2 regions of the Ligilactobacillus sp. MP3 genome follow, and region 2 is predicted to be linked to the other one. Evidence: predicted binding sites of a transcription regulator. Region 2 holds the regulator's gene; the other holds the start of a gene.
The links. Region 2 encodes Rex, which represses fermentation and respiration genes when NADH is low (regulators of the CRP and FNR family bind a similar motif). Its sites were predicted from a motif close to TTGTGAANTANTTCACAA; they were not measured.
Positions count from the first base shown of each region.

Region 1: the regulator Rex is predicted to act here: its motif matches at 2,674-2,691, upstream of ald (alanine dehydrogenase).

Region 1 is NZ_JANFQI010000004.1:11,730-17,633, forward strand. It holds gene NOU10_RS03965 (DegV family protein) at 132-974, opposite strand; gene NOU10_RS03970 (DUF1836 domain-containing protein) at 1,123-1,632, shown strand; gene NOU10_RS03975 (epoxyqueuosine reductase QueH) at 1,728-2,495, shown strand; gene ald (alanine dehydrogenase) at 2,884-3,987, shown strand; gene NOU10_RS03985 (APC family permease) at 4,027-5,421, shown strand.
Region 2 is NZ_JANFQI010000001.1:54,863-60,766, reverse strand. It holds gene NOU10_RS00375 (cation-translocating P-type ATPase) at 1-176, opposite strand, end outside; gene groL (chaperonin GroEL) at 369-1,991, opposite strand; gene groES (co-chaperone GroES) at 2,021-2,305, opposite strand; gene NOU10_RS00360 (CPBP family intramembrane glutamic endopeptidase) at 2,501-3,130, shown strand; gene NOU10_RS00355 (redox-sensing transcriptional repressor Rex) at 3,232-3,873, opposite strand; gene NOU10_RS00350 (ABC-F family ATP-binding cassette domain-containing protein) at 4,047-5,904, shown strand, end outside.

The DNA.
Region 1 (5,904 bases), on a different contig from region 2:
ATAAAATTAATGTAGCATTACTCTTACGTATCCTTTTTTATAATATTATAGAAAAGCTTTATTTTACAGAATTTTCCAAATAAAAATCCCCACCCAAAAGGATGAGGAATTCTTATTAATAAATTTTATTTTTAACCATCATTCACAGCACAGCCAACCATTAAACCACCTTTTTCTGCATAAAAGCTACATAGTACTGTACAAATTCCAATTTCTATCTGACAATCAGGATACTTGGATTGGATTAAATCTTTCAAAGCTAATGCACCTTTTTCATTGTTTGCGTGATCAATTACCACTTTTTTACTATTAAGATTATGCTTAACTAATATATCTACCAAAGATTGATATGCTCGTTTAGCTCCACGTGCTTTTCCTAATTGTTCAATCTTTCCTTCTTCATTTGCCCAACCTAGCACATTAATTTTTAAGACTCCTGCAAGTTTCGCAACAGTTTTATTTATTCGACCATTATTTGCTAAATTCGTTAATGATTGTAAGCTAAAGAAGATCTTCAAATGATCGATATAACATTGAACTTGTGTTACTACTTCAAAAAAATCTACCCCTTCATTCAGTAATTCACTAGCTTTAACAGCTGCCATACGTTCTGCTGGACCTGCTGCTTTTGTATCAAAGACGTGTATTTTTCTATTTGGATCTTCCTCTAGAATCATTTTTTTAGCTGTTTGCGCAGTATTATACGAACCCGAAAGCGCACTTGAAATTGTAAAAATATATACTTCATCAGCATCCCCTATTGCTGCCAAGTAACTTTCAACACTAGGACAAGAAGATTTTATTTCTGTTGAACTGTTTTCGATAAACTTATCGAATTCTGCTTGATCAAAATCAGCACCATCTAAAAATACTTTATCCCCACAAACTAAAGTTAAACCTACGCTCTGATATTCAATATCATTCAATGTAGTTACGTTTAAATTTGCTGCTGAATCTGTAATTATTTTCTTCATACTTTATTACCTACTTAATTTATAGAATTCTCATTAAGCTTACAAAATATGAAAAACATTGTCAACGGTTTTTGAAAAACTGATGATAAGTTTTTTATTGATAAATTATATTTTTGCCTATATACTGAGGATAGCGAGGTATTAATTTATGAATAGAGAATTTAAAATAAGCCAAAGTATCCAAAATTTTAAACTACCACGATATGACGATTTACCTGAAGTTGAATTATATTTAGATCAAACTGCAGCGTACATCAGTGAAAGGCTTGAAATCTTAGGAGACGTAAAACTAACTAATTCAATGATTAGTAATTATGTTAAACACAAGTTAATTCGCCGTCCCGTTAAAAAGCGTTACGCAGCTGATCAAATTGCAGAATTATTCTTTATAGCTGTTGCTAAAAATGTAATGCAACTTAGCGATTTAAAAGCAGCAATCGAACTACAAAGACGAACATACTCAACTAAAGTTGCCTATAATTATTTTGTAGAAGAATTGGAAAATATTCTTCCGTATGTCTTTGGTTTGAAAACTGAATTAGATGAAATAGGCAATGAGCATACCGAATATCAGCGTATGTTACATAATATTATTATGGCTGTCAGTTATAAAGCTTACATTGATAAATACTATTCTGATTTGCGTCAAGAAAATTAGTCCAACTACCAAAATCACTTATTTTTAGGGTTTAAATATCGCTTATCGACTGGTATTATAGTATTTGAGTTCGTTATAGAATCGAGATGAGTCAATTGATAGATGTAGAAGAAATTCTTGCTAAAATGAATAAAAATCAAAAGATCAATTACGATAAGGTCATGCAAAAAATGGTTAAGAAATGGGAAGAAGCTGACACTCGCCCACGTATTCTTTTACACAGTTGTTGTGCACCATGTAGTACATACACGCTTGAGTACTTAACAAAATTTGCTGATGCTACTGTTTACTATGCTAATTCTAACATTCATCCACGTGCTGAATATCAACGTAGAAAATATGTTCAACAAAAATTCATTCATTATTTCAATGAAAACACTGGAAATAATGTTAAGTTCATATCTGCCCCTTATGAACCACAAGAATATTTTGAGAAAGTTCGTGGACTAGAAAAAGAAGTCGAAGGTGGCGCACGTTGTCGTGTATGTTATGACTATCGCCTAGATAAAGTGGCTCAAAAAGCTGTAGAGTTAGGTTTTGATTACTTTGGAAGTGCATTGACAATCAGTCCACACAAAAATTCCCAAGTTATTAACCAAGTTGGCTTAGAGGTACAAAGTTTATATACTACTCACTATCTACCTAGTGATTTCAAGAAAAATGGTGGTTATCAACGTTCAGTTGAAATGTGTCATGAATATGATGTTTATCGCCAATGCTACTGTGGTTGTGTCTTTGCTGCTAAAGCTCAGGGTGTTAATTTAAGTAAAATTAGACGTGAAGCACTAGAATTTTTAGAAGGTAAAGATGCAGATAAGGAATTTCCTGAAATAACTTTTAAAATTAATGGTGAAACTATTTAATTATTAAAAAGAACTGAGATTATTAAATTCAGTCCTTTTTTATTTTTCCCAATTTCAATAACCTAATATAAATTTTCTATAAATTACTTGATATATCTACTCTCACATCAACCAGTCTAATCATTTATTAATTATACACTTAATGTATAATTAATCATTTCTAACAATCGTTCTAATGTTGTTTTATAAATAACAATATAAGATCAACTTTGTGAAAAAACTCCCAAAAAACGCTAATTAAAGGGATATTAGATTTCACAAACTTTTGATTTTAGGGTTGATATTTATCTTTTTACGTGTTATTCTTGCATTAGGTTGAAAGCGCTGTCAACAAATTATTAGAAATTATTTGAATATTTATTCATTATTTGGAAAGGAGTATCTTATTATGTTAATCGGTGTACCTAAAGAAATCAAGAAGCAAGAAGAACGTGTTGGTGCTACTCCAAGTGCTGTAGCAAGCTTAATTCATGCAGGTCATTCTGTAATTGTTGAAAAAGGAGCTGGCGTTGGCTCTGGTTTCCCAGATGAAGAATATATCGCTGCTGGTGCAACAATGGGTTCAGCAGAAGAAGCATGGGATACAGAAATGGTCATCAAAGTTAAAGAACCTTTGGAAAGTGAATACCAATACTTCAAACCAGGTCAAATCATCTATACTTATCTTCATCTGGCCGCAGATAAACCATTAACAGAAGCCTTAATTAAAAAGAAGGTTACAGGGGTAGCATACGAAACAATGGTTGGTAGAGGTGGCGGTTTACCACTTCTCTTCCCTATGAGTGAAATTGCTGGTCGTATGTCAATTCAAGTTGGATCTCATTTCTTAGAACAAGTACATGGCGGTAAAGGCATTCTATTAAGTGGTGTTTCCGGTGTACATCGCGGTAAAGTTACTATAATCGGTGGTGGTACTGTAGGTTTCAACGCTGCTAAAATTGCTGTTGGTATGGGAGCACAAGTTACAATTCTTGATATTAACGCTCAACGTTTGGCTAAAATTGATAATATCTTTGATGGAAAGATTCAAACTTTAATGTCAAATACTGCTAACATCAAGAAAGCTGTTGAAGAAGCTGATTTAGTAATCGGTGCGGTTCTAATTCCTGGCGCTAAAGCACCAAAATTAGTTACAGAAGAAATGATTAAGAATATGAAACCAGGTTCTGTTATCGTTGATATTCCTATCGACCAAGGTGGTATCTTCGAAACAACAGTGAGAGCAACTACTCATGAAGATCCAATCTATGTAACACATGACGTTATTCATTATACAGTTGCTAATATGCCTGGTGCTGTTCCAAAGACAGCTACAGAAGCACTTTCTAGTGCAACAGTACGCTATGCTATTGAAATTGCTAATAAAGGTATTGATAAAGCTGCTGCTGACGATAACACAATATTTACAGGAATTAATACACATCAAGGTAACCTTACTTCTAAAGCTGTTGCAGATAGTTTAGACCTTCCATTCACACCTTATAAAGGTTAATATTTGCTCCTTTAGCTTGGAAAGGAGGCGACCTAATCTATGAAAAATAAAATTGACGTTAATAAAGTATTAAAAAACGCCAGCATTAAGTCGGAAGACGAACGTTCTTTAGGTCTTTTTGATCTTTCCATTCTGGGAATCGGTGCGATGATTGGAACTGGAATTTTGGTTTTAACTGGCATTGTAGCCGCTACTACTGCTGGTCCGGCAGTTATCTTTTCTTTCTTAGTAGCTGCTGTTGCTAGTGGTTTGATTGGGCTATGTTATTCTGAACTTTCAACTTCAATCCCTAACTCTGGAAGTGCCTACATTTATGCCTGGGTTACCATTGGGCAAGTTATGGCTTTCTTTGCTGGCTGGACACTATTAGGAGTTTATATTACTACAACAGCTACAGTTGCAAATGGATGGACAGGTTATGTCCACTCATTCTTAGCAGAATTTGGTGTACATCTACCTAAAGCTTTTCTAGCTGCACCATCAGCAGGTGGTATTATGAACTTACCAGCGATTATCATGATTCTATTCATCACCCTAGTGTTAACAAAAGGAACTAGTGAAAGTAAGCTACTTAATAACATTTTAGTTATTATTAAACTAACTGTAATTTTCCTATTCATTATTGTTAGTGTTAAACACATACGTCCAACTCACTGGCATCCTTTCTTCCCATATGGTGGTAGTGGTATCATGGTTGGAGCATCAACTGTTTTCTTCACCTTTCTTGGTTTTGATGCTCTCGCTACTTCTGCAGAAGATGCTAAAAATGTTCAACATAATCTGCCTCGTGCTATCATCATTTCACTTGTAGTTTCAACTGCCTTGTATGTAGCAGTTAGTCTAGTAATGACCGGGGTTGTTTCTTACAAGGAACTCAATGTTGCTGAAGCCATGGCTTTTGTACTTTTAGAAAAGGGCCACACTTTAACTGCCCAAATTGTTTCTGCCGGTGCTATTTTAGGCATCATGGCCGTAGTACTTGCCTTTGTTTATGCAGGAGCTAATATTACAATGTCCATGAGTCGTGGTGGTTTCTTACCTAAGCAGCTAGCTCACTTAAATTCTAAGAGTCACAGTCCTAACCGTGCGCTATGGTTAAATGGACTTTTAGCAGCTATTCTTGCTGGATTTATGGATATGAGAAACTTAGCTTTAATTGCTAATGTTGGTTCTCTGGCTGTCTTCAGTCTAATCTCTTTAATCGTAATTTTATTACGTAAACAACAGCCAGATTTACCACGACCATTTAAGGTTCCGTTTGGAAATAGCCTACCAATCCTATCAATCGTTGTGTGTGTTGTTTTAATGATAAACATCACCCTACCAGCTTGGATTAGTTACTTTATCTGGCTTGGAATAGGTTTACTCTTCTATCTTGGTTATTCCGTTCGTCATGTTGACGTTAATCAAGAGCATGCCGGAGAAGCTGAATAGGTTAATATAAAAAATCCGTTCAATGAACAAACATTCATTGGACGGATTTTATTTTACTAAATTATACTTTTCTTGGTTCTTTATCAAAAAAGATTGATTCTCATTTCTAAGAATCAGTCTTTAATCCATCTTATAACGACATTTGAATCAAACTAAATACCAATAAGCCTAAACTAAATAAACCCAAAATAATATAGAAGATACAGCCTACACATCCTACCAAATCTTTCATACTTACTAATCCCACCTATTGTCTAGTATCTTTTGAAATCTTAGTTATCGCTACATAAGCTAAAACAGCTTCAATGATGATAAAAGCTAGTAAAATTTTGTTGCAAAGTTTCAAACTGATTTAATTCCCATATTTCTACCGAAGCTTTCAGCCAGAATGCCGAGTAGCCTTTTTATTTCTCTGCAGTCCAAAAAAGAAGAAGATTTATTCTTTACATCCTAGGAAACATAGCAGTATACGATGGTTTTTTT
Region 2 (5,904 bases):
AAATATGTAAATATATTTTCTGCAACTATTTCTTTGGCAGTACGTACAGGTGGTTTCACTGCCTCATTACTCCAACCATTTTTCTTATATTTTTCCACTTGTTTATCCGTAAGCCCATAGTCTGCATCAGGAGTTATCCTATTTATATCAATTTTTTCGTTACTTGATTTTTTCATTACTATCCCCCAATCCCTAACTATCACTAATGTTAGTATAACATGTAGGATATAATAAAATCATTGAACAATCTTTAACTTTTATATAATACATTTAAAATATTATATAATTTTAAAAAAATAAACACTGAAATTTCATGACTGAAATCTCAGTGTTTATTACTTATTTTAATTTAGTAATCTAAACCTAGATTACATCATACCACCCATACCTGGTGTTGCAGGCATTTGGTCGTTACTTTCTGGTTCTGGCTTATCAGCAACTACTGCTTCTGTTGTTAATAATAAAGCAGATACACTAGCTGCATTTTGAAGTGCTGAACGAGTTACCTTTGTAGGATCTACAATACCAGCTTCAACCATGTCAACCCATTCATTTGTAGCAGCATTGAAACCTACACCTGGTTTTTGTTCCTTTAATTTTTCAACAATTACAGAACCTTCTAAACCTGCATTTTCTGCGATTTGACGAACAGGTTCTTCCAAAGCACGTTTTACAATGTTAATACCTGTTTGTACATCGCCTTCTTCTTCCAAAGCAGCAACTTTACCAATAACATTTACCAATGCTGTACCACCACCAGGAACAAATCCTTCTTCAACAGCAGCACGTGTAGCATTCAAAGCATCTTCAATACGGTACTTACGTTCTTTCAATTCTGTTTCAGTTGCAGCACCAACTTTAATAACTGCAACACCACCAGATAATTTAGCCAAACGTTCTTGTAATTTTTCACGATCAAAATCAGAAGTTGTTTCACTAATTTGCTTCTTAATTTGTTCTACACGTTCAGCAATCTTGTCCTTATCACCAGCGCCTTCAACAATTGTTGTATTTTCCTTAGTTACTGTTACTTTTCCAGCAGAACCTAATTGTTCAACTGTTGTATCTTTCAATTGTAAGCCTAAGTCATCTGTGATAACAGTAGCACCTGTCAATGTAGCAATATCTTGTAACATTGCCTTACGACGATCGCCAAATCCTGGAGCCTTAACTGCAACAACGTTAAATGTTCCACGAATCTTGTTCAAAACAAGTGTAGGTAATGCTTCACCGTCTACATCATCAGCAATAATCAATAATGGACGACCTTGTTGTACAATTGATTGCAATAATGGTAATACTTCTTGAATGTTTGAAATCTTCTTATCTGTTAATAAAATGTATGGATTATCTAAATCAGCTTCCATCTTATCATTATCAGTTACCATATATTGTGATAGATAACCTCTATCAAATTGCATACCTTCAACAACATCTAAAGAAGTATCGATACCCTTAGATTCTTCAATTGTAATAACACCATCATTACCAACCTTTTCCATAGCATCGGCAATTAATTTACCAACTTCTTCGTTAGCAGATGAAATAGAAGCAACTTGTGCAATATCACTCTTGGATTCTACTGTATGGGACATTTCATGTAATGCATCAACTGCAGCCTTAGTTGCTAATTCAATACCACGACGAATTCCAACTGGGTTTGCACCAGCAGTTACATTCTTCATACCTTCATTTACAATAGCTTGTGTTAAAACAGTAGCAGTTGTTGTACCATCACCTGCGATATCATTTGTCTTAGAAGCAACTTCAGACACCAATTTTGCTCCCATATTTTCGAAATGATCTTCTAAATCAATAGCCTTAGCAATTGTTACACCATCATTTGTAATTGTTGGGGAACCATAAGATTGTTCCAAAACAACATTACGGCCTTTAGGACCAATAGTTGATTTTACTGTATTTGCTAATTTATCTACACCCTTCAACATCTTTGAACGAGCATCTTCTGAAAACTTAATTTCCTTTGCCATAAATCTCTTCACCTCAAATTAATTAAAAATTAATCTATAACCGCAATAATATCATTTTCACGGATTACTAAATATTCTTCGCCTTCATATTTAACTTCAGAACCAGCATACTTATCAAAAACAACTGATTGACCAACTTTTACTTCAGGTTCAACCCTTTGTCCATTGTCTAAGATACGTCCGTTACCAACAGCAATTACTTCACCTGTTGTAGGCTTTTCTTTTGCATTACTTGCGATAACAATTCCACCAATGGATTGTTCTTCTTCCTTTTGAACTTTTAAAACAACGCGATCTCCTAATGGTTTAAGCACGTCTAATCCCTCCAATATCAATCATCTGTATCATTTAGCACTCTCAACTCCTGAGTGCTAACTACAATTAATACTATAACCACTTTAAATATAAATTGCAAGTATTTTTTATCACTCGACACATTAGAGTGCTAATTTTTTTATTTGACCTGTTAATGGTACAATTAAATTTAAAAATGAAAGGTGATAATTAATTTGGAACAAAGAAATTCTATTCCCTTATTGCTAACCTATATTGGTTATCAAATTTTGTTAGCAATATTCAATATTTTTTATAATCAAAGTCATAATTTTTATTTGGTTGAAACTATTATTGGAATACTCTGCATGTTGTTTATTGTTTATCTCAATCATAGATTCTCTTTTAAAAATAAATTAGAATATAAAACTATTAAACTTAAATCTATTTTACTCTGGAGTATCCTTGGTATGGTCGGTGCCCTCATAATTCAAATTGGATTATCTCGTATTGAATCAGGACTTTTCCATTTTTCATCATATTCAGCTAATACTAACCTATTGTTAGAAATTGTTCACCATTACCCATACTACATTTTAGTACCTGGAATTGTTGCACCTGTAATGGAAGAGTTAATTTTTAGAAAAGTTTTATTTGGAAATTTTTCAAGATTCATCCCTTTTCTACCTGCTGCCTTAATTTCCAGTCTTCTATTTAGTTTAGCTCATATGGATGGTCATTTCCTTATCTATGCTAGTATTGGCCTTTTGTTTTGCTATATTTACTATCGGACTGGAACGATTATTACTTCTACTTTTAGTCATATATTTCTAAACTTGTTTATTATACTTCTGTCATCGCTTTAGAAGTTGTTAATATCAAAAAATTGCTGAAGATTAATGATTAGATAACATCATAATCTTCAGCAATTTTTATTTTGAAACTTATTTCAGTCTTCTATGTAACACTACTCTTCTGTGTTTCCAAAATGATTCAAGAAATAAATCAAAGTTTCCATTTCATTCGTCAAATCTACATTTTGTACACGTATATTTTCTGGTACAGTAATTCTAAGTGGCGTAAAATTCAATATTCCTCTTACACCAACTTCTACTAACTCATCTGTAACTTTTTGTGCTACAGGAGCCGGAACAGTTAAAATTACAATTTCAATTTGCTGTAACTTTAATTGTTCTTTCATATCAGACATTGGATATACTGGAATTCCACTTTGAATTGTTCCTGTAATATCTTCATTTACATCAAATGCTGCACTAATTCTTACATGATTACTTTGATGGAAATTAAAGTTCAATAAAGCATGTCCTAAATTACCAACCCCAACCAAAGCAACATTAGTTAGCGTATCTTGATTTAATTGCTTAGTAAAAAAATCAAGTAAACTTTGTACATCATATCCGTAACCACGTTTACCTAAAGCACCAAAATACGAAAAATCACGTCGAATAGTAGCAGAATCTACTTTTACGGCTTCAGCTAATTCTGTTGAAGAAACTCTATTCTTTCCAGAATTAGATAATAGTCTTAGATAACGATAATATATCGGTAGACGTTTTGCAGTAGCCTGCGGAATCTTTACTTCTGCCATTAGACTTTCCTCTTTTCGTGAAATATTTAACATAAGTTTAACACATAGCTCCACAATTATACAATATATTGGCTTAATTATCATCTTTAACGTTTTTATTTGTGAAATTTCTATGTTACACTATAAATCGTCTTAGTGTTATAATACAGTAAATTAATAGAAAAGGTGATTTTATGCTACTTTTACAAGCACAGCAAGTTGCCCGACATTTTGGAGCAGATATCCTTTTTGAGAATGTCAATCTTGATATAAAAGATAATTCCAAGATCGCACTTGTTGGTCGCAACGGAGCAGGAAAATCTACACTAATAAAAATGTTAATCGGTGAATCACTTCCAGATGAAGGAAAAATCGTTACTAAACGAGATTTAACTATTGGATATTTAGCACAACATACAGGATTAGAATCTACTAAAAATGTATTAGATGAAATGTTAAGTGTCTTTGAACCCTTGCAAAAGATGGAAGCTAAGATTCATCAACTTGAAGAAAAGATTGCTTCTCCGTCAATTCCACATGAATCTAAGGAATATCAACAATTATTAAATCAATATGATCAATTACAACATGACTTCCAAGAAAATAATGGTTATGGTTATGAAAATGAAGTAAAAGCTGTTTTACATGGTTTCCAATTTTTTGAAGAAGACTATGGAAAAATGGTTTCTGACTTATCTGGTGGACAAAAAACACGTTTAGCTTTAGCTAAATTACTTTTAGAAAAACGTGATTTGTTAATTCTTGACGAACCTACTAACCACCTCGACATTGAAACTTTGACTTGGTTAGAAAATTATATCCAAGGTTATACCGGTGCCCTTTTAATTGTTTCACATGACCGCTACTTCTTAGATAAAGTTGTCAACGAAGTTTACGAATTAAGTCATCAACATTCTAGTCACTATGTTGGAAATTATTCTCATTATATTGAAGAAAAAGCTTCTCGCTTGCGTACTCAATGGAAAGAATATGAAAAGCAACAAGTGAAAATTCAAAAATTAGAAGATTTTGTTAATAAAAACTTAGTTCGAGCTTCTACAACTAAAAGAGCTCAAAGTAAAAGAAAACAATTAGAGAAAATGGATAGATTAGAGCGTCCTGAAGGTGAAGAAAAAGGACCTCATTTTAAATTTCATGCTAGCAAGGAAAGTGGAAATGTAGTTTTAAAGGTCACAGATGCTGCTATTGGCTATGATTCAAAAGTTATTTCAAATCCTATCACTTTCGAATTACGTAAACATCATGCAATGGCTGTTGTCGGACCTAATGGAATTGGCAAATCCACCTTACTAAAGAGTATTTTAGGAAATATTCCTTTCATCCATGGATCTGCTACTTTTGGTACTAATGTTCAAACTGGGTACTACGATCAGGAACAACAAAACCTACATGATAAAAAAACTGTCCTAAATGAAATCTGGGATGATCATCCTAATATGTTAGAAAAAGATGTTCGCTCATTATTAGGTAGTTTCTTATTTGTCGGTGATGATGTTAAAAAAGTAGTACATAATCTTTCTGGTGGGGAAAAGGCTAGATTAACATTAACAAAACTTGCTTTACAAGAAGATAATTTCTTAATGCTCGACGAACCAACTAACCATTTAGATATAGATAGTAAAGAAGTATTAGAGAGTGCTTTAATTGATTTTGAAGGAACCATCTTATTTGTTTCTCATGACCGTTACTTCATCAACCAAGTCGCTGATACCGTTCTTGAAATCACTCCAGAGGGAAGTAACTTATACCTTGGTAACTATGATTATTATTTAGAGAAAAAAGCTGAATTAGAAGCAATTGAAGCAGCTAAAGAGGCAGAACAATCTCAAGATGATCAACAAGTTTCAAAAACTTCTCAAAAGCAACTTGACTATAAGAAAAGTAAAGAATTACAAAAACAACAGCGTAAATTACAACGTTTAGTTGATAATGCTGAATCTGAAATGGAACGTCTTGAAGAATTAAAAGCCAATATAGAGCAAGAAATGACACTACCTGATAATTTCAATGATCCACAAAAAATGGATGAGT